DNA from 2 places in the Pseudoalteromonas sp. NZS127_1 genome. Region 1 is predicted to be linked to the other one. Evidence: predicted binding sites of a transcription regulator. Region 1 holds the regulator's gene; the other holds the start of a gene.
The links. The regulator NrdR, encoded in region 1, represses ribonucleotide reductase genes. The targets are predictions, from matches to a motif close to AAACACNANATNTNGTGTTT.
Positions count from the first base shown of each region.

Region 2: the regulator NrdR is predicted to act here: its motif matches at 11,022-11,041, upstream of nrdA (class 1a ribonucleoside-diphosphate reductase subunit alpha).

Region 1 is NZ_JADYXO010000011.1:8,691-25,034, forward strand. It holds gene ispA ((2E,6E)-farnesyl diphosphate synthase) at 1-226, shown strand, start outside; gene dxs (1-deoxy-D-xylulose-5-phosphate synthase) at 332-2,194, shown strand; gene I6F50_RS11365 (ligand-binding sensor domain-containing diguanylate cyclase) at 2,268-5,354, opposite strand; gene I6F50_RS11370 (phosphatidylglycerophosphatase A) at 5,393-5,878, opposite strand; gene thiL (thiamine-phosphate kinase) at 5,875-6,849, opposite strand; gene nusB (transcription antitermination factor NusB) at 6,895-7,305, opposite strand; gene ribE (6,7-dimethyl-8-ribityllumazine synthase) at 7,321-7,785, opposite strand; gene ribBA (bifunctional 3,4-dihydroxy-2-butanone-4-phosphate synthase/GTP cyclohydrolase II) at 7,886-8,998, opposite strand; gene I6F50_RS11395 (riboflavin synthase) at 9,028-9,681, opposite strand; gene ribD (bifunctional diaminohydroxyphosphoribosylaminopyrimidine deaminase/5-amino-6-(5-phosphoribosylamino)uracil reductase RibD) at 9,709-10,833, opposite strand; gene nrdR (transcriptional regulator NrdR) at 10,836-11,285, opposite strand; gene glyA (serine hydroxymethyltransferase) at 11,390-12,646, opposite strand; gene thrC (threonine synthase) at 12,916-14,199, opposite strand; gene thrB (homoserine kinase) at 14,211-15,146, opposite strand; gene thrA (bifunctional aspartate kinase/homoserine dehydrogenase I) at 15,156-16,344, opposite strand, start outside.
Region 2 is NZ_JADYXO010000001.1:522,750-539,093, forward strand. It holds gene lapB (lipopolysaccharide assembly protein LapB) at 1-733, opposite strand, end outside; gene I6F50_RS02225 (lipopolysaccharide assembly protein LapA domain-containing protein) at 736-1,017, opposite strand; gene ihfB (integration host factor subunit beta) at 1,039-1,326, opposite strand; gene rpsA (30S ribosomal protein S1) at 1,394-3,061, opposite strand; gene cmk ((d)CMP kinase) at 3,157-3,867, opposite strand; gene aroA (3-phosphoshikimate 1-carboxyvinyltransferase) at 3,974-5,251, opposite strand; gene serC (3-phosphoserine/phosphohydroxythreonine transaminase) at 5,251-6,333, opposite strand; gene gyrA (DNA topoisomerase (ATP-hydrolyzing) subunit A) at 6,485-9,184, opposite strand; gene ubiG (bifunctional 2-polyprenyl-6-hydroxyphenol methylase/3-demethylubiquinol 3-O-methyltransferase UbiG) at 9,362-10,072, shown strand; gene I6F50_RS02265 (HAD family hydrolase) at 10,072-10,752, shown strand; gene nrdA (class 1a ribonucleoside-diphosphate reductase subunit alpha) at 11,164-13,446, shown strand; gene nrdB (class Ia ribonucleoside-diphosphate reductase subunit beta) at 13,512-14,642, shown strand; gene yfaE (class I ribonucleotide reductase maintenance protein YfaE) at 14,642-14,914, shown strand; gene aldA (aldehyde dehydrogenase) at 15,002-16,344, opposite strand, start outside.

The DNA.
Region 1 (16,344 bases):
CGACGACATTTTAGATGTTGAAGGCGATACAGTTATTTTAGGAAAGCCACAAGGCTCCGATATTGCCGCGAATAAAGCGACATATCCGGCGTTATTAGGTATGCTAGGCGCTAAAGAAAAGGCGCAAAATTTAATACAACAAGCCCATGAAGCGTTAGCAAATATAGATGCTGACACAACACTTCTTGCGTCGCTAGCAAATTACCTAATTGAGCGTGACCACTAATTTTTGCTCATACGTATTGCAATTAGCACTGACATTATTACTCAACATTAATTATTCGTAAAAGCTTTGAATTAATTAATGTTAGCGAAGGATATATATAAAACCATGACACTTGATAGTAGCAAGTATCCATTACTTAATTTGGTTGACGAGCCAGCCCAATTGCGTGACTTAGCGCAAGACAAACTCCCTGCATTTAGCAATGAGCTGCGCGATTATTTACTCAACTCAGTATCGCAAAGTAGCGGTCATCTAGCGTCTGGTTTAGGGACGGTTGAACTAACCGTTGCGCTGCATTATGTTTATAACACTCCAGACGATCGCCTAGTTTGGGATGTGGGTCATCAAGCTTATCCGCATAAAATTCTTACTGGTCGTCGCGAGCAAATGCACACCATTCGCCAAAAAGACGGTTTACACCCTTTTCCTTTTCGCGATGAAAGCCAATACGATACGTTTAGCGTAGGCCATTCAAGCACCTCTATTTCAGCTGCCTTAGGTATGTCTATTGCTGCACAAAAAGAAGGTAAAGGTCGAAAGTCTGTAGCCATTATTGGTGACGGAGCTATAACCGCAGGCATGGCATTTGAAGCGATGAATCATTTAGGTGATGTAAAATCAGACATGCTTATTATTTTAAATGATAACGAAATGTCGATTTCTGAAAATGTTGGCGCATTAACAAATCACTTTGCTCGAATTTTATCAGGTAGCTTTTATACTAACATTCGTGAAGGTAGTAAAAAGTTACTCTCAGGAGTGCCTCCGGTAAAGCAACTTGCCAGTAAAATGGAAGAGCACATTAAAGGCATGATGATCCCGGGTACCTTCTTTGAAGAATTAGGCCTAAATTACATTGGTCCCATTGATGGTCACGATGTAAACATGCTTGTAGATACATTACGTAATATGCGTAATTTAAAAGGCCCACAGCTTTTACATATAAAAACGCAAAAAGGTAAGGGCTATAAACCGGCTGAAGCCGATCCTATTGGCTATCATGGTGTACCAAAATTCGATCCGAGCACAACTAGCCTACCTAAATCTAAACCTAGTGCTGCTACTTTTTCAAAAGTATTCGGCGATTGGTTATGTGATATGGCCGAACAAGACAGCAAGTTAATGGCTATCACGCCTGCAATGCGCGAAGGTTCAGGCATGGTACGTTTTTCTAAAGAGTTTCCAGATCAATACTTTGATGTGGCCATTGCTGAGCAGCATGCGGTTACTTTAGCTGCTGGCTTTGCCTGTGAAGGTTTAAAACCTGTTGTTGCTATTTACTCAAGCTTTTTACAACGTGCGTATGACCAATTAATACATGATGTTGCACTGCAAAACTTACCTGTATTATTTGCCATTGACCGCGCTGGTATTGTGGGAGCCGATGGTGAAACTCACCAAGGTGCGTACGATTTAAGCTTTATGCGCTGCATTCCAAATATGGTAATTATGGCACCAAGCGATACCAACGAGTGCCGTCAAATGCTGTACACCGGCTATAAAGCAAATTGCCCAGTTGCTGTTCGTTACCCTCGCGGTAGTGCAGGTACTGCAGACATTGAAAGCACTATGCAACTGCTTGAAATAGGTAAGGCAGATACAATTAAGAACGGCAGTAAAATTGCCATTTTATCGTTCGGTACATTACTTGAAAATGCACAGCTTGCTGCAGATGAATTAGATGCAACGCTTGTTAATATGCGTTTTATTAAACCACTTGATACCGCACTTTTAAATGAGCTTGCAACTAGCCACGATGTAATTGTTACGCTTGAAGATAATGCGATTGCTGGCGGTGCCGGCTCTGCAGTTAACGAATTCTTAGCAACGCAAAAAGCTGATATTAATATCCTTAACTTAGGTATTCCTGATGAGTTTATTAAACACGGCACCCAAGATGAAATGCACGATGAAATGGGGTTAGGCGAGCAAGGAATATTAACCGCTATTAAAGCGTTTATTAATTAACTTCCTATACATCTAAAGTTGAGCATATTAAAAAAGGAGCCTAGGCTCCTTTTTTAATATCAAATATTGCTGATCAGCGCATCCACACTTTAATATCAGCTAGGCCATTGCTTTGTAAAATACCTAATTGTTGATCAACGTTAGAATTTTGTTCAAACTCAAATGCATCAAGCTGATCATCAAACGTAATATTTGCAACACCATCACCACCGCGCTTTTTAACTTGGTGTAGTGAAATATCAGCTAGGTTAATAGATGTTTCCCAGCTAATTACCTGCCCACCCAAAAGTGGTAATGGATAAAATGACCAACCAATTGATGCCGTGATATTAGTTGTTTTTCCATTTGGTAATTGGAATAAATTAGCCGCTATTACTTTACAAAGATCTGAAGCATAGCTGTCTATTTTATTGCATTTAAAATCACGTAATAATAGTAAAAACTCATCACCACTCCAACGTGCCACATAGTCAGAGCCCTGCGTACGCGAATTTAATAATGCAGCCATTTGCTGTAAGCAGCTATCACCTGCAATTGGGCCATAGGCATCATTGATACGGCTGAAATTATCAAAGTTAATAATTACCAGCACCAGTGACTTGCCTTGTGCCTGCAGCGATTGTGAATTACGTTGAAAGTGTTCAATATCTTTAGGGAGTTGATCAAACAAAAAGCGACGGCTACGCAGCCCTGTTAACTCATCTGAGTGACTAACTAATTTAAGCTGTGAATTCACTTGGCCTAATTTATCATTAGCTTGACGAAGCTCTAAGGTACGCTCGGTGATCAAGCCCTCTAATGCTTCTTGTTTTCTACGCTCTTGCGCTCTAAACACCCAAAAAATAAGGTAGAAAAGCAAAATAAAGCCACTGGTAATTAAAAGCCTAAAGTAAATAGTTTCGTCAAAGCGCTCAGGCACTACAAAACCGTATTCTACTTCTTGCGCTTTAGTCCAGTCTTCACCTTGGCGCTTCGCTTCTAATTGAAACAAAAACGAGCCTGGAGGCAAGTTAGTATAAATAGCTTCACGTCGCGTATTAGCATAGCGCCAGTCACTATCTAAGCCACTTAGTTTATATCTAAATTCAATACTGTTTGGTGCATAATAATCAATAGCTGTGTAAGTTAGCGTTATATCACGCTCGTCTGTTTCTAATGATGGTTTTTTACCAAGCGCAGCGGTGGTTAAATGACGAAGTGGTGTTGTTATTGTTTCTATTGTTGGCTTTAATGCAAGCACACCAAATAGCTCTACATTTTTAGGTATTTCAACAACACCTTGTAAGCTTGGGTACCAAATAGAATTGCCGGTGTCTGCTACCGCATCATGCCCAAGTCCACTACAACATTGATTCGCTTTACCATCGAGTTGACGGTCAAAAGATGAAATCACTTCTTCAACTTTTAAGCTTTTTATCTCTGTTTTAAATTGCTCTACAGGCATTCTGTAAACACCTTTCATGGTGCTTACCCAAACATGTTTTAACTTTTCATCATATTCTAGGCTAAATATAGACCCATACGGTAAACCATTAGCTGCATCGAGTTGACGCCACTGCCCTTGCGTACTTCTGTAAAAAAGCCCATCGTTAAGAGAGCCGATTAAAATACCCACGCCATCTATATGTAGCACGCTAGTTACGTATGCACTTTCAAGTGTTGTTTGGTCACCAATTTTTTCAATGCCACGGTCTGTAAAGTAATATGCGCCTTTACTAGTACCAATCACACCAAAGTTTGTTTTATCCAATACGTAGGTAATAAACTTACTACCTAAAAAAGCGTTATATGCAAAAGGCGTTAAACCAGCATAATTTAATCGATATAAACCGCGTCCGGTACCAATCCAAAAACCGCCTTTACTAGAGCGACTTATTGCAAATACCGGGTTATCGCGAAGCGCTCGACCAGGGACGGTATAAAGTGTCTTGTTTTCAAAAACAAATAAGCCGCGCCCCGTGGCTATATATAATCGCTCACCATCGAATTGTAGATCGTGTACTGACGCGTATCCATATTTACTACTTGGAACTAAATTAATAAAACTTTTATCTAAATCGAAATAACCAATGCCGCTTTTGTTAGCAACCCACAGTTTTCCATCTGGAGCTTGGCTAATAGCCATAACAGACTCGGTCATATCTGAAACTGCTGAATGCCTTTCTACCCGCCCTTCATGGGCAAGCCATAAGCCTTCACTAAAACTTGCTAACCAAACGTTATTTTTATCGTCTCTAAAAATATCAGCAAACCATATGCTTTGATCAAGTTGGCTTGGTTCTACCCATTGCCACTCACCGGTTTTATCTCTAAATAATAAACGTCCATAAGTCGAAACCCATAAGCCACCATCGGTATCACTCATAAACTTATAAACGGCTGAGTTATTTGCATTTGGTAAAGGAAAAGGTCTTAGTTCGTCATCTAAATCTAAAAAGTATGCACCTAGCTCAGAGGCTATATACAAATTACCGTTTAAGAATGATAAATCGTGCACTATGGTTTGCGCTAAGCGCTCTGGTAACGATATTTTAGCGGTAAGCTCTAAACGTAGTTTAGAGAAATCTGATGAGTTTTTAGTAAGGCGTAATAAATGACGATCATTAACTAGCCAAATACCTTCTGGAGAGAGTGCCATTTGGCTAACAGAGCCAACAATTTGGGTAATTACGGTAGCATTAACAATAGGTAGGGGGCCATTTACTTGAGTGCGTAAATCAACTTGCCCTCTATCTACATAGTATAAACCATTAGCCGCAATCCATATGCTGCCTTTGGAGTCCTCAAGAATATCTCTTACTGGACCTTTAATATTAAACTCTTGTGCTGCAAATGTGGCAGGATTAATAACTACCAAGCCACTTTTAGTACCTACCCATAATAAGCCACTAGAATCGACTAAAAGTTTATTAATACCATTACTAGGCAAGAACGGGCTATTTTGCGTGTTGTAGTTTGTAAATGTTGTGCCATCAAAACGGCTTAAGCCAAACTGAGTACCAAGCCACATATAGCCTTGCTGGTCTTGTACTACGCTTTTAAGTGATTGCGAAGGTAGACCATCTTTTATATTCCATTGCTTAACTACGTAATCACTAATTGAAGCCCAACTTGGTGTCGCGCACAACATCAGTACACAAACCAGTAAAAATCGCATCATATTGCTGCCACCTAGTTAAACAAATCAAATATAAAAAATTAAAAGGGTAGTAAACCCACTTTTATTAGCGCCTGTAAGCATATAAGCGAAAAAACGCCCGCAAGTATATCATCGGCCATAATACCTAAACCACCATGTACTCGTTTGTCTAGCATACGGATTGGGCCAGGTTTTGCTATATCAAAAAAGCGAAATAACAAAAAACCAACGAGTAATGTTTGCCAGCTAAGTGCTGCACCAATCATTGTAATGTAATAACCTGCCACTTCATCCCATACAATAGCAGGATGGTCGTGCACGCCTAAATCATCAGCCGTTTTACCGCAGGCCCATATACCAAATATACTGATCACTACGGCAAACACAATTTGCAACCATAGCGGATAATACATAGTCATAAAAATGAATGGCAGTGCAGCAAAAGTGCCAAATGTACCAGGTGCTTTAGGGGCTAACCCAGTACCAAAACCCAAACCAAAAAACTGATGTGGGCGCTTTAGATTAAACTTTCGGTTTTTGTTCAAACCAGCTCCTTTGCAAAATGCTCAAAACCTTGCTGCTTAAAATCAAACTTTTCACCGTTGTGTAAAAGTTCAATTTGACCATCGCCACTTTTAATTTGGCCTATGCATGTTGCATCTACACCATATTGACGCAGTTTTATATCTAGCATACTTTTATTGCTATCAGGTACAGTAAAAATCAATTCGTAATCATCACCGTAACTTAGAATAAATGGCAGCTGCTGATTAAAATCAAGGCTTGCTTGCATTGCATCTGAAGTCGGAATACTTTCAATATTCACAACTGCATTTACTTGCGACATATCAAGTATATGACTTAAATCAGCGATTAAACCGTCCGATACATCAATAGCCGATGATGCAAGGCCTCGCAATACCTGCCCAGCAGCAACACGCGGTGTTGGAAAGTCAAAGCGCTTATTTAAGTACTTTAAATGCTCTGGCTCAATACTTATACCTTGTTTGCGAGACTCAATTGCAAGTCCAGCGTCACCTAGCGGACCTGTAACATAAATCCAATCACCCACTTTCGCACCACTACGGCGAAGTGCAGTCCCTTCTGGTACAGTCCCTTTTGCACAAATAGTGATAGTTAATGGACCCTGAGTAGTATCGCCACCTATAATTTGCACATTAAAGTATTCTGCAATTTCATGCATGCCTTCAGTAAACTCTTCAATCCACTTTGGGTCAATACTTGGCAAGGTTAACGCAACTGAAACCCACGTTGGCTCAGCGCCCATGGCCGCTAAATCACTTAAATTAACAGCAAGCGCTCTGTGGCCTAATGCACGAGGGGAAATATCATCAAAAAAGTGTACGCCAGCAACAAGAGTATCTGTTGTAACGGCAAGTTGGCAGTTTTGTGGAACGGTTACTAAAGCGCAATCATCCCCTATACCTAGGTTTACATCACGACGGGTGATCCCGCGACCTTTAAAGTAGCGGTTAATTAATTCAAATTCCTTCATACACAAAAAAGCCGGCCTATGCCGGCTCCCCTCTTTAACGGTTACTTACTTGCGTAAATGCTTAACAGCTTTATCAAGTACACCGTTTACAAATTTATGGCTGTCTTCAGCGCCAAATATTTTGGCCAGCTCGATACCTTCGTTGATAGCAACTTTATAAGGTACATCGTCGCGGAACTTAAGTTCATAGCTGCTTAAACGTAAAATTGCGCGCTCAACCATATCTAAGTCATTAAACGGACGTGTTAAATGTGGCGATACAGCTTCATCTAGTTGCTTGTAATTTACAGCAACACCTGTCGCTAGGTCTTTAAAGTATTCAACATCAATTTTAGTAACGTCTGTTTCGATCAACATTTGTTGTTCGATATCGGCAATTAAATTGCCACTTATTTGCCAAGAATAAACGGCTTGGAGTGCTAAGATACGTGCTTTACGTCTTGCTGCTGGTTTCACAAAAATTCCTTAAACTTAAATTTTATCTAACACATTAACCATTTCAAGCGCGCCTAAAGCAGCTTCGCCGCCTTTATTGCCCATTTTGGTGCCAGCACGCTCAATTGCTTGTTCAATGCTTTCTGTGGTTAATACGCCAAATGCAACCGGGATATCATACTCAAGTGATACTTGCGCAAGACCTTTGTTTGATTCGCCAGCAACTAGGTCAAAGTGTGGTGTACCACCTCTGATCACTACGCCTAATGCGATGATTGCATCATACTCTTTTTTTGCCGCAACGCGTTTAGCCGCTAAAGGTAATTCTACCGCGCCTGGTACATAAATAACGGTAATGTCGTCATCAGATACGCCGCCAGTGCGTTTTAGCTCATCAACAGCACCTGCAAGGAGGCTGCTGCCAATAAAGTCATTAAAACGAGAAATGACAATGGCAAATTTCTTGCCTGGAGCGTACTTACTACCTTCAATAATTTTCATTTGATAACCCTAAAAATAAGTTCAAGCGGTTGCGATTGCGCAAAAATTGCTGCGCATCATACCATAAAAATAAAATAATAGCCTAGTTTAAGCGTGATGCTTATTGTGGCTCAATGTAATCAACAACTTCTAAATGAAAGCCCGAAAGTGCATGATACTTTTTAGGACGACTCATTAAACGCATCTGTTTAATTCCCAGATCTGCAAGTATTTGCGAACCTACGCCAACAGTACGAGATGTACCTTTGAATTTACGTGGCGTAACGCTTTCGCCAACATCAGCTGCTGCAAATGCTTTTACAGTTGCCTCTAACTCTTCAGTGCTTTCTTGCTTACCTAAAATAACTAAAGCACCTTCATTTTTAGCAATATAGGCCATTGCTTCAGAAAGGCCCCAGCTGCGGTCAGCACTTCTGTCTGAAAGTAGGATATCGTTAAAAGTGCTTTGCAAATGTACACGTACATTTGTCGGTTCTTGCTCTTTTATGTCGCCATTAAGCAATACGTAATGTAATTGGCCGTCAATTGTGTCTTTGTAAGTCACTAAATCAAACTCACCGTGAACAGTAGGCAACTTACATTTTGCAACTTGCTCAATTGTCGTTTCATTTAAGTTACGGTATTCAATTAAATCAGCAATAGTACCAATTTTAATATCGTGCTCTTTAGCAAACACTTCTAAATCAGGGCGACGCGCCATGGTGCCGTCAGCATTGAGTATTTCAACAATAACTGATGATGCTTCAAGCCCAGCTAAACGTGCTAAATCACAGCCAGCTTCAGTATGTCCTGCGCGAGTTAATACGCCACCAGGTTGTGCCATAATTGGAAAAATATGACCAGGCTGAACAATATCAGTTGGCACTGCGCCTTTTGCTATAGCCGCTTGCACTGTGCGCGCTCTATCAGCAGCAGAAATACCGGTTGTAACACCTTTTGATGCTTCTATCGACATTGTAAAGTTAGTCGAAAATGCAGCACCATTGTTTTTAACCATTAACGGTAAATCAAGTTGCTCACAACGATCTTGTGTCATGGTTAAACAAATTAAACCACGGCCATGAGTCGCCATGAAGTTAATCGCTTCAGCGCTAATATGCTCAGCAGCTATTATTAAATCGCCTTCATTTTCTCTATCTTCATCATCCATTAAAATAACCATTTTACCGGCTTTAATATCATCGATGATTTCTTGTGCGCTGTGTAAATTCATAAATTTGCTCGTGTAAGTTATCAGTTTCGTTATTTAATAAAACCCGCTTTTGCGAGTAAGCTCATCGAAATATCAGAGCCCGTTGGTTGCTCTGCACCTTTTATAAGGCGCTCTAAATAACGTGCAATTTGATCGACTTCTAAATTAACTTGAGTACCTACTTTAAAATGAGCAATTGTGGTCTGCTCACTCGTGTGTGGGACAATTGTTAATTTGAATTTATTGCCCTCTACAGCGTTTACTGTCAGGCTTATACCATCAATACATACCGAACCTTTGTACGGAATGTATTTCATTAAATTTTCGTCGGTTGTAAGCCAATATTCTGTTGCTCGCGCATTTGCTGCAATACTTGTGATAGTCGCAATGCCATCAACATGGCCAGATACTAAATGACCGCCCAAACGCGAAACTGGTTGCATGGCTTTTTCAAGATTAACCGTTTGCCCTAAAGCATAGTGAGCAAAACCGGTTAAACCAATCGTCTCGTTAGATAAATCAGCACTAAAGCCGTCAATATGTTTATCAACTACGGTTAAGCAAACACCATTGGTTGCAATGCTGTCGCCTAGCTTTACATCTTTCATATCAAGATCAGCACTTTGAATGCGAATAGCTAAGTCGCCTTGTTTTTTTTGTAATAAAGCAATTTTGCCTGTGGCTTCTATTATTCCAGTAAACATAGCGCTACTCTTTTTTATTAAGTGGTTTTAATGAGCTTTTAACGCGGTGATACGTAAATCGTCACCAATGCGCGCACATTCATTAAATGTTAAATTAACGGTGTTTTGCATACTCGTCAATTCAGGAAAATTAACTAAACTTTTTGCATCATGGCCCATTAATTTAGGCGCCAAATAAAAAACAAACTCGTCAACTAAATCAAGCTCTGTCATTTTACCAGCAAGTGTTGCTCCGCTCTCAAGCCAAACATTATTAAACTGCAGTTGCCCAAGCTTTTCTAAAACAGCCTGTAAATCAACTTTACCGTTACTTTCACTTACTTCAATATGCTTTACAAAATGCGGCCATTGCAGGGATTTATCAACCTTAGTCGTAAATATAATTACATCACTTTGGATTTTAAATAAAGCAAGGTCAGGTGTTAAGCGATTTTGAGAGTCAATTATAACACGCACGGGCTGGCGAAGCGGTAAATCGGTAGGTAACGTGCAAGGCAACTCGCTTAGTCGCACATTAAGTTTAGCATCGTCTACTAACACGGTATCGGCACCGGTTAAAATAGCGCAGCTTTGCGCTCGGTATAACTGTACATCTTGGCGAGCTGCGGAACTTGTGATCCACTTACTTTGCCCATTTTTAAGCGCTGTTTTACCATCTATGCTTGCTGCCATTTTACAGGTCACATAAGGTAAGCCTTGTTCCATTCGCTTAAAAAAGCCAACGTTAAGTGCGCGAGCTTGTGATTCAAGTAATCCATAAGCAACGTCAATACCGGCGTCGCTCAGTATTTTAAGGCCTTTGCCTGCAACTTGTGGATTTGTATCAACCATAGCAGCAATTACTTTTACTACGCCTGCCTTTTTTAAGCCTTCAGCACACGGTGGCGTACGCCCATAATGACTACAAGGTTCGAGCGTTACATAAGCGGTAGCGCCTTGTGCACGGTTGCCCCCCATAGCTAACGCGTTTACTTCAGCGTGCCCTTGGCCTGCTAATTGATGAAAACCCTCACCAATTATTTGATTGTTTTTAACTAATACACAGCCAACATTAGGATTAGGCGTTGTAGTAAACCGCCCTTTTTTGGCAAGTTCTATGGCGCGTGCCATATACATTTCGTCTTGTTCGGTAAAAATAGTTTGGCTTTGCATTGTTACTCCCCTAAACGGGCAATTTCTTCGCCAAATTCGCGTATGTCTTCAAACGAGCGATAAACAGAAGCAAATCTTACGTACGCAACTTTATCGAGTTTTTTAAGTGCTTCCATAATACATTCGCCCACCAAATGGCTTGAAATTTCTCGCTCACCCGTTGCGCGTAGTTGTGATTTTATTATATTTACAACTTCATCTACTTGCTCTGTACTCACTGGGCGTTTTTCGAGTGCGCGATTTAAGCCATTTAAAAGCTTATCCTCGTTAAACGGTTCCCGGCTGCCATCTTGCTTAACAACGCGAGGCATAACCAGTTCAGCGCCTTCAAATGTAGTAAAGCGCTCGTGGCAATCATTACATTCACGACGTCTGCGAACTTGATGGCCTCCGCCTACAAGGCGTGAGTCAATTACTTTAGTATCTTTTGCGGTACAAAATGGACAATGCATAACTCGGTACTTCCGTTTTAAAACAAAAAAGACCGCTAAATAGCGGCCTTTTATCTTAGCAAAAAACTAAACAGTTGTGATCTAAATTACTACTGCTTATGCAATTAAGCGTATACAGGTAATTTTGCACAAATAGCTTTTACTTTTTCTTTAACTTGCGCCTGTACAGATTCATCAGTGATGTTATCTAGTACGTCACAAATCCAGCCAGCAAGCTCTTTTGACTCTACTTCTGTAAAACCACGACGAGTGATTGCAGGAGAACCAATACGCAAACCAGATGTTACAAATGGTGAGCGTGGATCGTTTGGCACTGAGTTTTTATTAACTGTGATGTTAGCGTTGCCTAGGGCAGCGTCCGCATCTTTACCAGTGATATCTTTATCGATTAAATCAAGTAAAAATAAGTGGTTTTCAGTTTTGTCAGAAACGATTTTGTAGCCACGTTCTTGCATAACTGCAACCATTGCTTTTGCGTTTTTAACAACTTGTGTTTGGTATACTTTAAACTCTGGTTGAAGTGCTTCTTTAAATGCCACTGCTTTTGCTGCAATAACATGACATAAAGGACCGCCTTGGCCACCAGGGAAAACAGCGCTATTAAGCTTTTTGTAAATAGCTTCGTCGCCACATGCAGAAATAATTAAACCACCACGAGGGCCTGCAAGTGTTTTATGCGTAGTTGTTGTTACAACGTGTGCATGAGGAACTGGGCTTGGGTAAACGCCTGCCGCAATTAAGCCGGCAACGTGAGCCATATCAACAAACAGGTAAGCACCTACTTTATCAGCAATTTCACGGAACTTAGCCCAATCAACAATACCTGAGTACGCTGAGAAACCACCAATAATCATTTTTGGTTTATGCTCAAGTGCTAGCGCTTCAACTTGTGCGTAATCAATTTCGCCCGTTGCTTCATCTAGTCCGTATTGAATTGCATTGTAAAGCTTACCAGAGAAGCTTACGTGAGAACCGTGAGTTAAGTGACCACCATGAGCTAAGCTCATACCTAATACAGTATCGCCTGCATCTAACAATGCTAGAAAAACAGCCGCATTTGCTTGCGAACCAGCATGTGGCTGTACGTTAGCATAGTCAGAACCAAATAATTCGTTAGCACGGTCAATTGCTAATTGCTCAACAACATCTACATGCTCACAACCGCCATAATAACGTTTGCCTGGGTAACCTTCTGCGTATTTGTTTGTAAGCTGTGAACCCTGCGCTTCTAGTACGCGTGGGCTACAGTAGTTTTCTGAAGCGATTAGTTCGATATGCTCTTCTTGGCGAGCAGTTTCTTTGGTTATCGCGTCAAATAACTCTGGATCAAAATCCGAAATATTCATGCTACGTTCTAACATTGGGGTCTCCTAGGGCAACGTGTATGGTGTTTTTTAGAGGCTTTATTGTACGCTTTAAACGACTCTTTGCCTACGCTCTTAAGTTGAGGATATTTAAACAGGGATTGAAACTATTTCACAGCTCTTTTAAGATGATATTTTTTTATAAAGCCATAATAATTTTAAATGAATTATATTCACTACATTTAATTAGTAAATATAACTAAGTGTATTCATCCGTATAAAGTTATAAAAAAAGCGGCTCAAGCCGCTTTTCCTTTTAATTTAACTTAGCCTAATTTAGCGAGCATTTCGGTACGTAACTCGTCGTAATCGGCGTTCATATCGCTTGCTAGGCATGGTTTTGCTAGTGCATCAGCAAGTGGTTTTGGCATACCTAATTCAATATTTAGAATACCCTCTACGCTTTCTTTAAACTTAGCAGGATGAGCTGTCGCTAAAAAGATACCCGCTGCACCAGGTGCCCGATTTTCAACAAGACCTTGGTAAGCAATAGCAGTATGAGGCTCCGCAACATAGCCAGTTTGTTGAATTTTTTTCATCACGGCTTGCGTGTCTTGCTCGTTTACGCTTGTTGAATAAAAATTATCGTAGCTAAACCAGTTATTATCTAACATTGTTTGTACACGCGGCCAATTGTTTGGCTTACTTACATCCATCGCATTTGAAAGCGACTCAAGCGTTGCGTTTGGCGTCCAGTTTTTATCAAGCATAAAGCGCGGCACAGTATCATTTTGATTTGTTGTTGCACTTAATTTGCCAACAGGTAAACCAATAACCGCACCAATCATTGCGGCACACACATTACCAAAGTTACCACTAGGTACTGATATATGTGCTGTTGCGCGTTTTTCTTTTGGTAGCTGTGCGATGGCTTCAAAGTAGTAACAAACCTGAGCAACTAAACGGCTAATATTAATTGAATTAGCTGAGTTAAGCCCAAGTGTTGATTTAACTTCTTCATCTAAAAAGGCATTTTTAACTAGCTCTTGGCAATCATCAAAGCTGCCCTCAACTGCGTAACAATGAATATTGTTACCTAGCGTAGTAAATAGCTTTTGCTGAGCAAGTGAAATTTTGCCTTTAGGGTATAAAATAACAACATCGATATTTGGTTTATTGTAAAAAGCATGCGCTACAGCTGCACCGGTATCGCCCGATGTTGCTGTTAAAATAGTTACTTTCTCGTCTTTGTTAAACTGCGTTAAACACTCTGCCATAAAGCGACCACCAAAGTCTTTAAACGCAAGTGTAGGACCATGAAACAACTCTAAGCAGTATGTATTCTCTTCAACTTCCACCAGCTTAACTGGAAAGTTAAATGCATTTTTAACCATTTGTGTCACAGTGTCGCTTGGCAGCTCATCACCAATTAGGTGAGATAATATTTTACCACTGCGTGTAACAAAGTCCATATCAAGCAATGCATCAACATCGGACAGTGGGGCAAGGGATTCAGGGAAAAACACACCTTGATTACGACCCAAACCTGTTTTTACGGCTTCAACGAACGACACTTTTTGTGAGCTATCTTTTAAATTATGTAATTGCATGACTACCTATCCTATAAAACTGTTAATTGACGCGTGCCGTCGTTATCTAATTTACAAATGTGGCAAAAGCCTTGCTCGTTAATGTAATTGGTTTCTAACCACTGCGCGCATTGCTGTGCAGCTTCAAGTGTTTTACACACACTAAATAAGGTTGGTCCTGCGCCCGAAATACTGACTATTTCAGCGCCCAGCGCTGGCAAGCTTGCTTTGGCTTCACTAAAGCCTTTTATAAGCGGTGCGCGGTAAGGTTCTGCTATTTCATCTTTCATTATGCTTAGCGCATCGTCAAAACGATTAGTTAACAGCAAGCTACTAAATGCCGACAAACGCTGAGCAAACTCAACACTTGCATGCATGTTCAACTCTTTTGGTAAAACAGAGCGCGCTTTTGCAGTGTTGAGTGAAAAACCAGGAAACGCAGCAACGTAGTACCAGTTTTCATCAACAGGCAGTGCAATCGATTTATCAGGAATTAAATCACCTGTTAACTGCAAGCCACCTAAATAACATGGCGTGATGTTGTCGTAATGACGACCGCCACTTACTACAGCTTCAAAGTCAGCCATCAGTTCAATAAGCTCAACCTGACTTAAATTAGTTTTTGCAAACTTATCAAGGGCAGCAAAAGTAGCCACGACCGAACATGCACTAGAGCCAAGCCCAGAGCCAATTGGTAAGTTCTTTTTAAGCTCGAGCTTTACGCTTGGCATAGTAGGCGCAACATGCGCTCTAAAATGCATTAAGCACTGGTACGCTAAATTTTCATTAGCATCACTTGGTAACTTGTGAGCGTACTCGCCTGTGCAAATAAATTCGTCGTTTGGTGCTGCGCTTACAACGGCTACATCACCTAAAAAACTGCCATCAATTGGCGCAAGCGCTGCGCCAAGTGCATCAAAACCCACTGCAAAATTACCAATAGACGCCGGAGCATATACTTCAATCATAACGAGCTCCTAGCGCGATAACGTTTTTAAAATATCAGCAAATACACCCGCGGCTGTTACTTCCGAGCCGGCGCCATAACCACGAATTACAAACGGACGTGGCTGGTAGTATTGGCTTAAAATAGCCAGTGCGTTTTCACCATCACGAATGACACTAAGCGCATGCTTTGCATCTACCGCTTCAATACCTACTTTACAGTGGCCTTCTTTAATTGTGCCTACATAGCGAAGTACCCTACCCTCGCTCGCAGCGCTTTTGATACGGTCGTTAAAATCAGCATCTAAGCTTGGTAGTTTTGCCATAAACTCATCAACGCTATCACCTTGTGCAAAACCTGGTGGTAATACTGACTCAACTTCAATATCGCTTAGCTCTAATTTCATACCGGCTTCGCGAGCGATGATCAATAACTTACGTGCTACATCGGTACCCGATAAATCATCACGAGGATCTGGCTCAGTAAAGCCACTTTCTTTGGCTTTAATAGTTGCCTCAGAAAGTGATAAACCATCTTGAAGTGCGCCAAACATATACGAAAGTGAACCTGATAAAATACCGCTAAACTCTAATAACTCATCACCGGCACCAAATAATGACTGTAAGTTGTCGATTACTGGTAAGCCTGCACCAACGTTCGTTTCGTATAAAAATTTACGATTATTCTTTTGCGTTGCTGCAATTAAATCTTGGTAATACGTGTATGAGCTTGTTGTTGCTTTTTTATTGGCAGCAACCACATGAAAACCTGCATTTAAAAAGTCTACATACTGCGCAGCAAGTGCATCCGACGACGTACAGTCAACAAGCACAGGGTTTACTAAATGATTTTGCTTAACAAACTGCTCTACTAGTTTTAAATCAAACGCCTGCTCAGATGAGGCCAATTTTTGCTGCCAATCACCAAAAGCAATACCTTCACTATCAAGGTGTAATTGGCGAGAGTTAGCAACACCATACAAGTTGAGTTTAATATTACGTTTTTCAAGCCACGCTTGTTGGCGCTCAAGCTGATTAATAAGCTCTTGCCCTACTAAGCCACAACCTAGTAAAAACACATCAATTGACGGCACATGCGTGAAAAAGTTTTCATGGCATATTTTTACGGCGTCGTTACAAAGTTCGCCATCAATTACTGCTGAAATAGCACTTTCTGTAGAATCCTGTGCAATTGCCACAATATTTACTTGCGCTTGTGCA
Region 2 (16,344 bases), on a different contig from region 1:
CAATAAATAAAGGCGCAAACAAAGTGAATTGAGTAACAAGTTCACGCCAGTAATAAATAGCTTTAACGTAATCTTCTTTTGCGTAAGCAACTAAACCTAATTCGTACAGGGGACGCACAGCTTTATAATTTAAGCTAATCGCTTTTCTCATTAGTTGGGGGGTACTGTCACTTAAAGCCGACTCACAATAAAAATTAGCAATCGCTTTAAATTGTTGTTCTTTTGAAAATAGCTCGCTATGGGCTTCAAACATGTTGATGCCTTTCTCCCATTCACGGGTTTGCGAGTATAAAGTAATAATAGGATCTAGCGCTTCTACATGCCCTGCTTTAACTAACCAAACTAAGTGCTCTTCCGCACTGTCTAGTAGCCCAGCCATTATGTAATCTTCGGCAAGTTCTAAACGGCTTGTTGCAGCTTGTTGTTCATTTAAGCTTGGGTGTTTTAATAAAAGTTCATGAATTTTTATTGCGCGGTCTAATTCACCTCTACGACGAAACATAGCGGCAAGTGTAGAATAGTGTTCAACCGAGTCGGCTGACACTTCAAGTAAGTTAATTAAATGCTCTAAGCCTTGATCTTCTTCTCTGTCGAGTAGAAACTTTAAGCCTTTGCTGTATTCAGAAGTGATCTGACGATTAAGTTGATGAGCTTGGTTTTTAGCACTGTTTTTACCCATAATCCAACCGTAACCGGCGGCAACAGGTAATAGTAAAAACAAAAGCTCAATCATAGTTAGGTGTCTTTATTCGCGGCAAGCTTTTTTTTATCTTTTTCAGGCGCTAATTGCTTTTTTAAACGGTAGTTTTGCCACTTTAATTGCGAAAACAATTTAAAGCTAATAAAACAACCAATCAAAACACCTAATAAAAAGCAAATACTTATTATTACAGCTAAAGGTAATGTATTACTGGCTATAATATAATTTATTTGTACTAACTGTGGGTTTTGTGACCCTAATACAAATGCACTGATAAGGCATAGTGCAACCAGAATAATTTTTAATACCTTGAACAAGTAACTACTCCACTAAGTTAACTAGGCAATGCTTTCATTTACGCGGTCGCGTAATTCTTTGCCTGGTTTAAAATGAGGTACATGCTTTCCTTCAAGCTCAACTGTATCGCCAGTCTTAGGATTACGACCTGTGCGAGGAGCGCGGAAATGCAAAGAGAAACTACCAAAACCTCTGATCTCAATACGATCTGAAGTAGATAATGAGCCGGCCATTTGTTCAAGAATTTCTTTTACAGCATTCTCAACATCTTTCACTGGAACGTGTGCGTGTTGTTCCGCAAGTGTTTCTATCAGTTCTGACTTAGTCATAGCGTTTCCTTAAAAAGAGATATAGGAAGGGCAAAAAATGCCCTTCCAACTAAAAACTAATTATATATTAGTCTTTTTGTGCATTTGCGAAAGCAGCTGCCATTGCGTTTTCAAACACTGGCTCTTCTTTCTTAAGCTTCTCTAGTACTTCTTTCTCTTCTGCTTCGAAAAGAGCTTTTACAGATAAGCTTAAAGTGCGGTTCTTACGATCAACACCAACGTATTTAACTTCAATCTCGTCGCCTACAGAAACAACAGTAGTTGCATCTTCAACGCGTTCTTGAGCGATATCAGCTACACGGATGTAACCTTCAACGCCTTCGATAAGTTCAACAGTTGCGCCTTTCGCATCAACTTCAGTCACTTTACCTTTAACAATAGCACCTTTTTTGTTTGCATCAAGGTAGTTATTGAATGGGTCAGCTTCGATTTGCTTAACACCTAGAGAGATACGTTCACGCTCTGGGTCAACTTGCAATACGATAGCAGTGATTTCGTCGCCTTTCTTGAATTCACGTACAGCTTCTTCGCCAGGTGTATTCCAAGAAATGTCTGAAAGGTGTACAAGACCGTCAATACCACCGTCAAGACCGATAAAGATACCGAAGTCAGTGATTGATTTGATCTTACCAGTAACTTGATCGCCTTTGTTTTGTAGACGAGCAAATTCCTGCCAAGGATTAGCAATACATTGCTTAAGACCAAGAGAAATACGACGACGTTCTTCGTCAATTTCTAAAACCATAACTTCAACAGTGTCGCCTAAGCTAACAACTTTTGAAGGATGGATGTTTTTGTTAGTCCAATCCATTTCAGAAACGTGTACTAAACCTTCAACGCCTTCTTCGATTTCCACGAAACAGCCGTAATCTGTAAGGTTAGTAACACGACCAGAAAGTTTAGAACCTTCTGGGTAACGACCAGCGATAGCTGCCCATGGATCTTCACCAAGCTGTTTAAGGCCTAGAGATACACGAGTTTTATCTTTGTCGAATTTTAGAACTTTAACTGCGATTTCGTCGCCAACATTAACGATTTCTGAAGGGTGCTTAACACGCTTCCAAGCCATATCAGTAATGTGTAGTAGACCATCAACACCACCAAGGTCAACGAATGCACCGTAGTCAGTAAGGTTCTTAACGATACCTTTAACTTCTTGGCCTTCAACAAGGTTAGCAAGAAGCTCTTCACGTTCTTGTGAGTTTTCAGATTCGATAACTGCACGACGTGAAACAACAACGTTGTTACGTTTTTGGTCAAGCTTGATTACTTTAAATTCAAGCTCTTTGCCTTCAAGGTGAGTTGTGTCACGTACTGGACGAACATCAACAAGTGAACCAGGTAGGAAAGCACGGATTGAATCAACTTCAACTGTGAAACCGCCTTTAACTTTACCGTTGATAACACCAGTAACAGTCTCTTGCTCTTCACATGCTTTCTCAAGACGGATCCATGCTTCGTGACGCTTAGCTTTCTCACGAGAAAGAATAGTTTCACCGAAACCGTCTTCAATTGCATCTAGTGCAACATCTACTTCGTCGCCTACAGCAACTTCAAGTTCACCAGCAGCATTTTTGAACTGCTCTGCAGGGATAGCACTTTCTGATTTAAGACCAGCATCTACAAGTACAATGTTATTCTCGATAGAGATTACTGTACCTTTAACGATAGAGCCTTGCTCTGCTTCAAAACCCTTTAAGCTTTCTTCAAATAACTGCGCAAAATTTTCTGACATACGAATATACGTCTCATATATTAATACCAATAAGCAACCATGCTGCATGGGGTTGTTAAAATAGCACTGGCATCCTGCTGGCGCATAAAATGTGTTTAGCTTCGTTTAGGAAGCTTACCTTCAGAGATTGCAATATCCAATAAAGTTATTACCTTATCAAACACTTGCTGTGCATTGAGCTCGCTAGTATCAAGCTCAATAGCATCATCTGCAGGTACAAGCGGAGCAACGGCACGATTCATATCGCGCTCGTCACGAGCTTGAATGTCCTGTAATAGACCACTTAGTGTAACATCAAGACCGCGCGTATTCAACTCAACAAAGCGTCTACGAGCACGCTCTTCTGCACTTGCTGTTAAATATATTTTTAACGGCGCATCTTGAAAAACCACAGTGCCCATATCACGGCCATCGGCAATTAAGCCGTTTTCAGTGCGAAATGCACGCTGGCGACGTAATAACGCTTCACGAACGCGAGGTAATGCTGCAACTTTTGATGCTGCAGCGCCTACTTCTTCATTACGAATAGTAGTAGTTACATCTTCGCCTTCTAAAATAACTTTTCCTGCATTAGTTTGGCTATCTACCAAAAACTGCACATCTAAATTTGCAGCAAGAGGGACAAGCCCTTCTTCATTGTCTAATGCAATTTGGTGATGAAGTGCAGCTAAAGATAAAACGCGATAAATCGCACCGCTATCTAATACATCCCACCCTAACTTGTCGGCTAACAAGCGACAAACAGTTCCTTTACCTGAACCACTTGGGCCATCAACGGTGATCACGGGCATTAATAACGCCTGCATTTAAAACCTCCTGCAATGCACACCTAAATAAACCGCGACATTATACGTCAGTTATTAAAATATATCTGCTATTAGTGTGTAACTTTTGTAATTACTTCTAATTAGCTTATTCACTTACTGATGCTAAAACATTGAAAAATGTAGGAAATGTTTTATAGGTACACTTTGGATCATTAATCGTTATTGGCTTTCCACCAACGGCAACCATTGCAAAACACATGGCTATACGGTGATCGTCGTAAGTGTCTATTGCTACATCGTTGAAGTGTTTAGGCGGTGTAATTTCTATAAAGTCATGCCCTTCTACCACTTCTGCACCTACTTTTCTAAGCTCAGTTGCCATCGCATATAAACGGTCTGTTTCTTTTACTCGCCAGTTATAAATGTTACGAATGGCAGTTGGGCCTTTAGCGAAAAGAGCAACAGTTGCAAGGGTCATAGCAGCATCAGGAATTGCATTAGCGTCAATATCTACGCCTTTTAATTCGCCTTTGCGAACAACTAAACGCTCATCATACCAATCGATTTTTGCGCCTACTTGCTCCATTACTTTAGCAAAGCCTATATCACCTTGAACTGATTTAGCACCCACGCCTTTAATTTCAATCTCGCCGCCAGCAATTGCAGCCGCAGCAACAAAGTAAGAAGCAGAAGATGCATCGCCTTCAACCATAATTCGATCGAGTGATTGATACTGTTGACCACCTTTAACTTTAAAAGTTGCATAATCATTGTGTTCAACACTAACACCAAAACGTGCCATTACATCAAGCGTAATATCAATATAAGGTTTAGATACTAAAGTACCTTTAATAGTTATCGTTGTATCACCGCTAAATAATGGCGCTGCCATTAATAGAGCCGTTAAAAATTGACTTGAAATACTGCCGTCAATTTCAACTTCACCGCCGTTGATTTGGCCGCCTACGATTTTTAAAGGTGGATAATCTTTATGTTTTGTATAGGTAACATCGCCACCCAGCGTTTGTAGAGCATCAACTAAGTGCCCTATTGGGCGCTCTTCCATACGCGGCTCGCCTATTAGCTCGTACTCACCACTTACAGCAGCAAGTACAGCGGTTAGAGGTCGGTATGCAGTACCTGCATTACCTAAAAATAATGGTTCGCTCGGAGTTTTAAACACACCACCAACCCCCTCTACAGTGGCTACAGTGCGTTCTTCATTAAGTGTTACATTTACACCTAAAAGCTTCAGAGCACCCAACATATGACGAATATCATCACTATCAAGTAAGTTCTCTACAACAGTTGTACCACTAGCAAGCGCTGCTAATAATAAAATACGGTTTGATAAGCTTTTTGACCCAGGTAAGGTAACTGTGCCATTTACACGAGAAATAGGCTCTAAACGAAGTTGCTCCATTAGCTATTTTCCTTTGCAAAGGCAGCCATAAAGTCAACTAGTGCTTGAACACCTTCAAGTGGCATTGCGTTATAAATACTGGCGCGCATACCGCCCACTATTCGGTGACCTTCCAAAGCAAGTAAACCCGCTTCGTTAGATTGAGCAACAAATTTGCTATTTAAGCTTTCATCATTCAACCAAAAAGGAACATTCATACGTGAGCGACAATGCTTAGCAACAATATTTGAATAAAAATCAGAGTTATCGATAAAATCATACAGTAAATCAGCTTTAGCAATATTTTGTGCTTCCATGGTTTTTACACCACCATTGCTTTCAAGCCATTCAAATACTTCAGCCGCTAAATACCAAGCAAAGGTAGGTGGGGTATTAAACATACTGCCCTGTTTTGCTTCAAGTGCGTAATCTAAAATACCAGGTTTTGGTAAGCCTTCACGCTCTAATAATGTTTTACGCACAATAACGATTGATATACCCGATGGACCAATATTCTTTTGTGCGCCGGCATAAATTAAATCAAATTTATTAACGTCTATTTCGCGCGATAAAATAGTTGACGACATATCGGCAACAATTGGTGCTGTTGGGTGGCTAGGTACATCAAAAATCTCTAAGCCATCAACGGTTTCGTTAGGGCAATAGTGGATGTACGCTGCATCTGCTGGTAAATCCCAGTCAGCTACCGCTTTAATAGAAAACTCGCCATCAGCATCATTACGTATATCGGTAAAAGTCGTTTGAGTGAATTTACTCGCTTCATCTCTCGCGCTTTTTGACCATACGCCATTTTCGCAATAAAAAGCTGTTTTACCTTCTTGGTGTAAATTTAAAGGCACGGCACTAAATTGACCACGACCGCCACCATGCATAAACAGCACTTCAAACTCATCACTAATATTCATTAGGCGGCGAAGGCTGGCTTCACATTTTGCAGTAAGCGCTAAAAACTCTTTACTACGATGGCTTATTTCCATCACAGAAACACCTAGATCTTGCCAATCTAGGAACTCTTTTTGCGCTTTTTTCATCACCGCTTGCGGAAGCATAGCCGGTCCCGCACAAAAATTATATTTACTCATTACCTTTGCCTCATTCCAGTAATTTAACTACTAAGCATGAACGTATAATACCAACTCACTAAACCTTTAATGAATGAATATAATTTCACACCCTATTAATTTTTTTCAACAAGATTAAAAAAAGCGGCCTTAGCCGCTTTTTCAATTTCAATTATTCAGAAGGAGGATTGTCATCCACTACTTCTTCAATAACCGTATCAACTGTTTCAACGTCATCGATATCAATTAAGTCACTTTCTGTAACTTCAATCTCTTCTATACGTTGTAAACCAACTACTTGCTCTCCGTCAATAGTTCTGATCAAAATAACACCTTGCGTGTTACGTCCAACCGTAGAAACTTCATTAACGCGAGTTCGTACTAAGGTACCACGATTAGAAATAATCATTATTTCATCGTTGTCGTCAACTTGAACAGCACCAACAACAGCACCGTTGCGTTCACTCACCTTGATTGATACAACACCTTGTGTTGCACGACTCTTAGATGGGTAATCTTCAAGCTGTGTACGCTTACCGTAACCATTTTCAGTTACCGTTAAAATAGCACCGTCAGTTTTTGGAACAATTAACGAGACAACACGTTGCTCGTCTGGCATTTTAATACCACGAACACCTGTAGCAGTACGACCCATTGGGCGAACACCTTTGAAGCGAATCTCAGGGTTACCTTCTTCGTCTAATACTGGGTTACCGTTTTCATCAACAACGGTAGTTTCTTCAGCTTCTTTGAAGCGTACAACTTTACCTGCATCAGTGAACAACATAATTTCGTTGCTACCATCGGTAATATCAACACCAATCAAGCTATCGCCATCATTTAAGTTAACAGCAATAATACCGCTTGCACGTTGACGACTATAAGCCGTTAATGGTGTTTTCTTAACTGTACCGAATGCAGTTGCCATAAAGATATATTTATCTTCTGCGTACTCGCGTACTGGCAATATAGCAGTAATGCGCTCATCAGCTTCAAGTGGTAACAAGTTAACGATTGGCTTACCGCGCGCTGCACGACTTGCTAATGGTAACTGATACACTTTAAGCCAATATAAACGACCGGCCGTAGAGAAACACAATATAGTATCGTGTGTATTTGCAACTAACAGACGCTCGATGAAATCTTCATCTTTCATCTTCGTTGCTGACTTACCTTTACCACCACGACGCTGCGCTTCGTAATCAGACAATGCCTGATACTTCACATAACCTTCGTGAGAAAGCGTTACTACAACGTTTTCTTCAGTAATTAAATCTTCTAAGCTTATATCGTGAGCTGCGGCGTTAATTTCTGTACGACGCTCATCGCCATATTGCTCTTTAATTTCTACTAGTTCGTCACGAATAACTTCCATTAAACGCTCAGGCGTAGCCAAAATATATAAAAGATCAGCAATTAAATCTAATAAGGTTTGGTATTCACTTATAATCTTTTCGTGTTCAAGACCAGTCAACTTGTGTAAACGTAAATCTAATATTGCTTGAGCTTGTTGCTCAGAAATATAATATTGACCATCACGAATACCTAAATCATCAGCAAGCCAGTCTGGGCGGGCAACATTATCTTCGCCTGCTTTTTCAAGCATGCCTTGTACATGACCTAGTTCCCACGGACGTGCTGTTAAAGCAATCTTAGCTTCAGCAGGTGTAGGAGATTTACGAATAAGCTCGATAATTGGGTCAATGTTTGCAAGTGCAATCGCTAAGCCTTCTAGCGTGTGAGCACGGTCGCGAGCTTTGCGTAAATCAAATACGGTACGACGAGTTACTACTTCACGACGGTGAATAATAAACTCTTCAAGCATTTCTTTTAAATTAAAACACTTAGGTTGGTTATTAATTAAAGCAACCATATTCATACCAAACACAGTTTGTAACTGAGTTTGTGAATATAAGTTATTTAGAATAACTTCGCCTACGTCACCACGTTTAATTTCAATAACGATACGCATACCGTCTTTATCTGATTCATCTCGTAGCGCGCTAATACCTTCAATTTTCTTATCTTTAACCAGCTCAGCAATTTTTTCAATTAGGCGAGCTTTGTTAACTTGATAAGGAATTTCGTGAACGATGATTGTTTCACGGCCTGTTTTTTCATCGGTTTCGACGTCGGCGCGTGCACGCATGTACACTTTACCACGGCCAGTTAAGTAGGCTTGTTCGATGCCCTTCTTACCGTTGATAATTGCAGCCGTTGGGAAATCAGGACCAGGGATATAATCCATTAACTCTAAAATAGTTAAATCAGGATTTTGAATAAGTGCCAAACACCCGTTCACAACTTCAGTTAAGTTATGTGGTGGAATGTTTGTAGCCATGCCTACTGCAATACCCGACGAACCATTCACTAATAAATTAGGAACTTTCGTTGGTAAAACATCAGGGATGAACTCTGTGCCATCGTAGTTAGGAACGAAATCAACCGTTTCTTTTTCAAGATCGGCTAATAACTCATGCGACATTTTTGCCATACGTACTTCTGTATAACGCATTGCCGCTGCTGAATCACCATCAACCGAACCGAAGTTACCTTGGCCATCTACAAGCATATAACGTAGTGAGAATGGCTGAGCCATACGAACTATCGTGTCATAAACTGCACTGTCGCCGTGTGGGTGGTATTTACCGATTACGTCACCGACCACACGGGCCGATTTTTTGTAAGGCTTGTTCCAGTCATTACTAAGCTCGTTCATTGCAAACAAAACGCGGCGGTGAACAGGTTTTAAACCGTCACGTACGTCTGGTAATGCACGTCCTACTATTACGCTCATTGCGTAATCTAAGTAGGAGTTTTTTAACTCGTCTTCAATATTGACTGGCAGAATTTCATTGGCGAGATCAGTCATTTGATATCACATTCCTTCAGTATCAGCTCTCAACAACCCGGTATTGGGTATTAAGAGTATTTGTTATTATTACTAACAGCCATGCTATCACAATTAATTTCAATTTACAGGCGCAAAACTTTGCGATTTATCAATTTAGCCCTATATAATGGCCTCAGATTGACGAGGAAGTATTTTATGACCGAACATCAAAATGTAGATCACGCAGAAATAGCAAAATTTGAAGCCATCGCAGAGCGTTGGTGGGACCTAGACGGAGAATTCAAACCTCTTCACGAAATTAACCCGTTACGTTTAGACTTTATAGCAAACAAAACGCAAGGCTTATTCGATAAAGAAACACTCGACGTTGGCTGTGGCGGCGGTATTTTAAGCCAAAGCATGGCGCGTATGGGTGCAAAAGTAACTGGCATCGATATGGGCCAAGAACCTTTAACTGTTGCTAAGTTGCACAGTTTAGAAACTGGAATAAATGTAGATTATATAAAAGTGCCTGCAGAAGAGTTTGCAACACAGTACCCTGAGCGCTTTGATGTAATAACGTGTATGGAAATGCTTGAGCACGTTCCCGACCCAGCATCTATCATTCATGCCGTAGCCGCACTTGCCAAACCAGGCGCAGACGTGTTTTTTTCAACCCTGAACAAAACACCTAAAGCATACTTATACGCTATTGTTGGCGCTGAAAAACTCTTAAAAATGGTGCCTGAAGGTACACACGACCATAAAAAGTTTATAAAGCCTGCACAGCTTATTGCATGGGCAGAGCAAGCCGGTTTAAAAGTTCGTGCAAGTACAGGGCTTTCTTATAACCCACTATCAAAGCAATATACGCTCAATAGTGACGTTAGCGTAAATTACATACTTTATTTTGAGAAGTTAGCTTAATGGCTAGCTCTCAAGCCCCCCTACCCCTTATTGAATACGATGCATTTTTATTTGATTTAGACGGCACCCTACTCGACACCGCTGATGATTTAGGTGCCGCTTTAAACGCAGTTCTTATTAGCAATAAAATAGAACCTGTTAGTAGTGATATATACCGTCCTGCCGCATCTAACGGCGCAGGCGCATTATTAGAGGCTGGTTTTAAAGAATTATGGGCTAAACAACCCCAAAGCGAGCTTATAAAGCAATTAGTTGACGAGTACGCCACAAACATAGCAAATCACACACGTTGCTTCAGCGGAGTTGAATCGTTACTTATCGCACTTGATCAGAAAAAGATCAAATGGGGGATCATGACTAATAAACCAGGGTTTTTAACCGATCTTTTAGTGGCAGCTATTCCCGCATTAAAAAATGCCAGTGTAGTAATAAGTGGCGACACATTAGCTGAAGCTAAGCCATCACCTTTACCACTGCTACATTGTGCAAAGCTTATGCAGGTAGAACCAAGCCGTTGTTTATACATTGGTGATGCACAGCGTGACATACAAGCAGGCAAAGCGGCAGGTATGCATACCGCAACGGCACTTTGGGGTTACATCCCAAGTATTGATGAAGCCAACAGCTGGAATGCTGATTTTAACTGGCAAAGCCCAATTGATGGTTTCAACCATATATAGTGCTATGTTAATTAATAAACACTATATATTGTGATTGAGTCAATTTTCACGCAAAGCCTGATGATAAAAAAAGCAGTCAAAATTTATTTTTAAAATACGCAAATTTAGTAGATCATTAGTTGATTTTTGCATATTTCATCTTAAATGATTGTTCGAAGGTGAGTGTCTACTAACACAAAGGCTATATCTCCTCATTATCAGATAATAGACACAATTCTACCTCTTGCAAAACAACTCAGACCACACTATCTTGTGATCATTAAATTGAACAGCACCAGATATTGTGGCCAAATGTTATTCAATTAAATTCTCCAATTTAATTAAATTTATACAAAACGAGTATCTACCTTGCTTCGGCGAGGCATAAACATTGGTCAAAATACATAATTCCCAAGGAATACAGGCAAATCTATGAACCAACAGTTATCTGTAAGCAAACGTGATGGGCGCAAAGAGCCTCTTGATCTGGATAAGATCCATCGCGTTATTGAATGGGCCGCCGAAGGTTTAAGCAACGTTTCGGTTTCGCAAGTTGAATTAAAATCGCACATTCAGTTTTACGACGGTATTCGTACTAAAGACATTCACGAAACCATCATTAAAGCAGCAGCGGATCAGATTTCAAAAGAATCGCCTGATTATCAATACTTAGCTGCACGTTTAGCTGTATTCCATTTACGTAAAAAAGCGTACGGTCAATTTGAGCCACCACGTTTATTTGACCACGTAACAAAAATGGTTGGCGATAAACGCTACGATGCTCACTTATTAGTAGATTACACAGAGCAAGAATTAGACGAGCTTGATGCATACCTTGATCATTCTCGCGATCTTAACTTTAGCTACGCGGCTGTAAAACAGCTTGAAGGTAAGTATCTCGTTCAAAACCGTGTATCGGGTGAGATTTACGAAAGTGCACAGTTTTTATATATTTTAGTCGCGGCAAGCTTATTCTCTGACTACCCACGTGAAACACGCGTTTCTTACATTAAGCGTTTTTATGATGCAGTCTCGTTATTTAAAATATCATTACCTACGCCTATTATGGCAGGTGTACGTACGCCTACTCGCCAGTTTAGCTCATGTGTATTAATTGAGTGTGGCGACAGCCTTGATTCAATTAATGCTACATCGTCTGCGATTGTTAAATACGTATCACAACGTGCGGGCATTGGTATTAACGCAGGTCGTATTCGTGCGTTAGGTAGCCACATCCGTAATGGCGAAGCGTACCACACAGGTTGTATTCCTTTTTATAAGCACTTTCAAACAGCTGTTAAAAGCTGTTCACAAGGTGGTGTACGTGGCGGCGCAGCAACATTATTCTACCCGCTTTGGCACCTAGAAGTAGAAAACCTACTTGTGCTTAAAAATAACCGTGGTGTAGATGACAACCGTGTTCGCCACCTTGATTACGGCGTACAGTTTAATAAATTAATGTACTCTCGTTTAATTAAAGACGATTACATTACGTTATTTAGCCCATCAGACGTGCCAGGCCTTTACGATGCATTTTTTGAAGACCAAGAAGAGTTTGATGCGCTTTACGTAAAATATGAGCAAGACGAATCTATTCGTAAAAAGCGTATTAAAGCCATTGAGCTTTTCTCTATGTTTGCACAAGAGCGTGCAAGTACAGGTCGTATTTATTTACAAAATGTGGACCACTGTAATACACACAGCCCGTTCATTGCTAAAGTTGCGCCTATTCGCCAATCTAACTTATGTTTAGAAATTGCATTGCCAACTAAGCCACTAAGCAACGTAAACGACGAAGAAGGCGAAATTGCCCTTTGTACACTGTCTGCGTTTAACTTAGGCGCCATTGAATCACTAGATGAGCTTGAAGAGCTAGCTGAACTTGCAGTGCGCGCACTTGATAACTTACTTGATTTCCAAGACTACCCTGTACCGGCTGCAAAAAATGCGACTATGGGTCGTCGTACACTAGGCATAGGCGTAATTAACTACGCATACTACTTAGCTAAAAACGGTAAGCGTTACTCAGATGGCAGCGCAAATGCACTGACTCACAAAACGTTTGAAGCGATTCAATACTACCTAATGAAAGCATCAAACGAGCTTGCTAAAGAGCGTGGTGCCTGTCCTAAGTTTAACGAAACAACGTATTCACAGGGCATTATGCCAACAGATACGTACAAACGTGACTTAGATAAAATTTGTGATGAACCACTTCACCTTGATTGGGATACATTACGTGCCAGCATTAAAGAGCACGGCATGCGTAACTCAACACTAAGTGCGTTAATGCCTTCAGAAACATCGTCGCAAATCTCTAACGCAACAAATGGTATTGAGCCACCACGTGGTCACATTAGCGTTAAAGCAAGTAAAGACGGTATTTTGAAACAAGTAGTGCCTGAGTACGAACGTTTAAAGAATAACTACGAGTTATTATGGGATATTCCATCAAACGATGGTTACCTACAACTTGTGGGCATAATGCAGAAATTTGTTGACCAAACTATATCGGCAAACACAAATTATGATCCAAATAAATTCGAAGGCGGTAAAGTACCTATGCAAGTCTTATTAAAAGACTTACTAACTGCGTACAAACTGGGTGTTAAAACCTTGTACTACCACAACACTCGCGATGGTGCCTCAGATATGCAAGAAGATACTCCAGAAGTGGAAGATGATGATTGTGAAGGCGGCGCGTGTAAAATATAGTTATTAATTTTTATTTTAAGCGGGCATTTAGCCCGCTTTTTCTGATAGTTTTTTGAGTGATAAACATGTCTTATACTACATTTAGCCGAAACCATAATAACCAAATGCTAGAGCCAATGTTTTTTGGCCAAACTGTTAACGTATCTCGTTATGACCAACAAAAATACCCAATTTTTGAAAAGTTAATCGAAAAGCAACTGTCTTTCTTTTGGCGTCCTGAAGAAGTAGATGTAAGCAAAGACCGTTTAGACTTTCAAGCATTACCCGATCACGAAAAGCATATATTTTTAAGTAACTTAAAATATCAAACTTTGCTTGATAGCGTACAAGGTCGTTCACCTAACGTTGCCCTACTTCCTATTGTATCGTTACCAGAGCTTGAAACATGGATAGAAACGTGGGCATTTAGTGAAACGATTCACAGCCGCTCGTACACGCATATTATTCGTAATGTTACACAAGCCCCTGAACTTATTTTTGATGACATAGTTAGCAACGATAAAATAAGCGAACGCGCCGATGCTGTAACCACATACTACGATGACTTAATTAATTCAGTATCGCTTTACAACCTTTACGGTGAAGGCAAACACGAAATTAACGGCAAAACAGTGATCGTTAATTTGTTCGAACTTAAAAAGAAACTTTACCTTGCCATGATGTCGGTAAATATTCTTGAAGCCATTCGTTTTTATGTAAGCTTTGCGTGTTCGTTTGCGTTTGCTGAGCGTGAATTAATGGAAGGTAACGCTAAAATCATTAAGCTTATTGCGCGTGATGAAGCACTTCATCTTTCGGGTACTCAGCATATTTTAAATATTATGCAAGACGGTAAAGACGACCCAGAAATGGCAATTGTTGCAGCTCAGTGCCGCGACGAAGCTATTAAAATGTTTGTAGAAGCCGCAGAGCAAGAAAAAGAATGGGCAGAGTACCTATTTAAAGATGGTTCTATGATTGGTCTAAACAAGCATATTTTATGTCAGTACGTTGAGTACATTACTAACGCACGTATGACCGCTATTGGCTTACCAGCACAGTTTGAAAATAACAGTAACCCTATTCCATGGATCAATTCATGGTTAGTGTCTGATAACGTGCAAGTAGCACCACAAGAAGCTGAAATTAGCTCATACCTTGTTGGTCAAATCGACTCGCAAGTAGATGCCTCTGAATTTGGTGACTTTGATTTATAATGAGTGACAAGTCTGCTGCAAGCATAACGCTTGCAGAAAACAGCCAGTGTATAGAATTTACCACTGGCTGCCTTTCTGTTTTACAGTGCTTAGAATCCATGAAAATAGACGTTGCATTCCAATGCCGCGAAGGTTACTGCGGCGCCTGTAGAGCAACGTTAGTTTCAGGTAACGTCGAGTATAACGAAGAGCCACTGGCGTTTGTGCGCGAAGGCGAAATACTCCTGTGCTGCTGCAAGCCTAATGGTGACATAAGCATAAATTTAAAATAATTTATGAATAAAATAAAAAGCCGATAATTTATTATCGGCTTTGTTATTTATAAATCAACGACCCAGGGAGATTGTTGTTTAATTATATTATTTTTCTTTTAAGTAAACGGTTTTCTTTTCTAGATATTGCTCTAAACCAAACTTACCGTCTTCACCGCCAAAACCACTTTGTTTCCAGCCATTATGAAAACCTTGATGCTGCTCACCCATACCACGGTTAACATAAACTTCACCCACTTCTAATTCGTTAATAGCTTTATTAATATCAAAAAAGTTTTGAGTGAATATATAGGCGCTTAAGCCATAAATACTGTCGTTACAGTACTGTATTGCTTGTTCCATATCTTTAACTTTTACAATAGGGAGTACTGGGCCAAAAGTTTCTTCGTGTACTGCAATGTTATCTTGCTTAACGTCTACAAGTAACGTTGGTTCGTACCAACAACCACCTTCGAAACCCTCAACAGACGCAACTTTACCACCAGTGGCAATGCTTGCACCTTGCTTAATACTTTGTTGAACAATGTGATCAATGTTGTCTATTTCACGTTGATTACATTTAGGCCCCATTTGTGTATCTGGGTTCATAGGATCCCCAACACGAAGTGCTTTTACTGCTGGTATAAATTTAGCCATAAATGCATCGTACACAGACTCTTGAACATATAAACGCTCAACACAGGTACATACTTGCCCGCAGTTAGCAAAGCGACCCCAAAGCGCACCTTCAACAGCCTCATCAAGGTCGGCATCTGCCATAACAACCATCGGGGCTTTACCGCCAAGTTCAAGCATTACAGGCGTCATGTATTCTGCGCTAGTTTTATAAATTTGCTTACCTGCAGCAGTAGAGCCTGTCATGGTGATCATTTTAGTAATTGGGCTTTCACACAATGCTTGGCCAACAACAGAACCTGATCCATTAATAACGTTTAGCACGCCAGCAGGAATCCCCGCTTCGTTTGCTAAACGACCCAGCTCGGTGGTTGCTAAAGGTGTTTCTTGGGTAGGTTTTAATACAATAGAGTTACCTGTAATCAACGCAGGTCCAATTTTACGACCAGCCAATGCCAGCGGAAAATTCCACGCAGTAATACCAACAACTACGCCACGTGGCACTTTATGAATGTATATTTTTTCATCTTCGTTATCTGAAGGTAAAATATCGCCTTCAATAGTAAGTGCATGGTCGCATGCATAGTCAATAAAAGTCGCTGTTACGTCGACTTCCATTTGTGCAACTGATAGCAATTTACCTTGCTCTGCAACAAGCATTGGTGCAAGAATATCTTTATTTTCACGAATTTTATTAGCAAACACGCGCAATATATTTTGACGTGTGCGAGCTGTCAATTTAGCCCACTTTTTCTGGCCTACATTCGCTGACTCAAGTGCATACTGCGCATCTTCTATACAGCCTTTTGGTATTT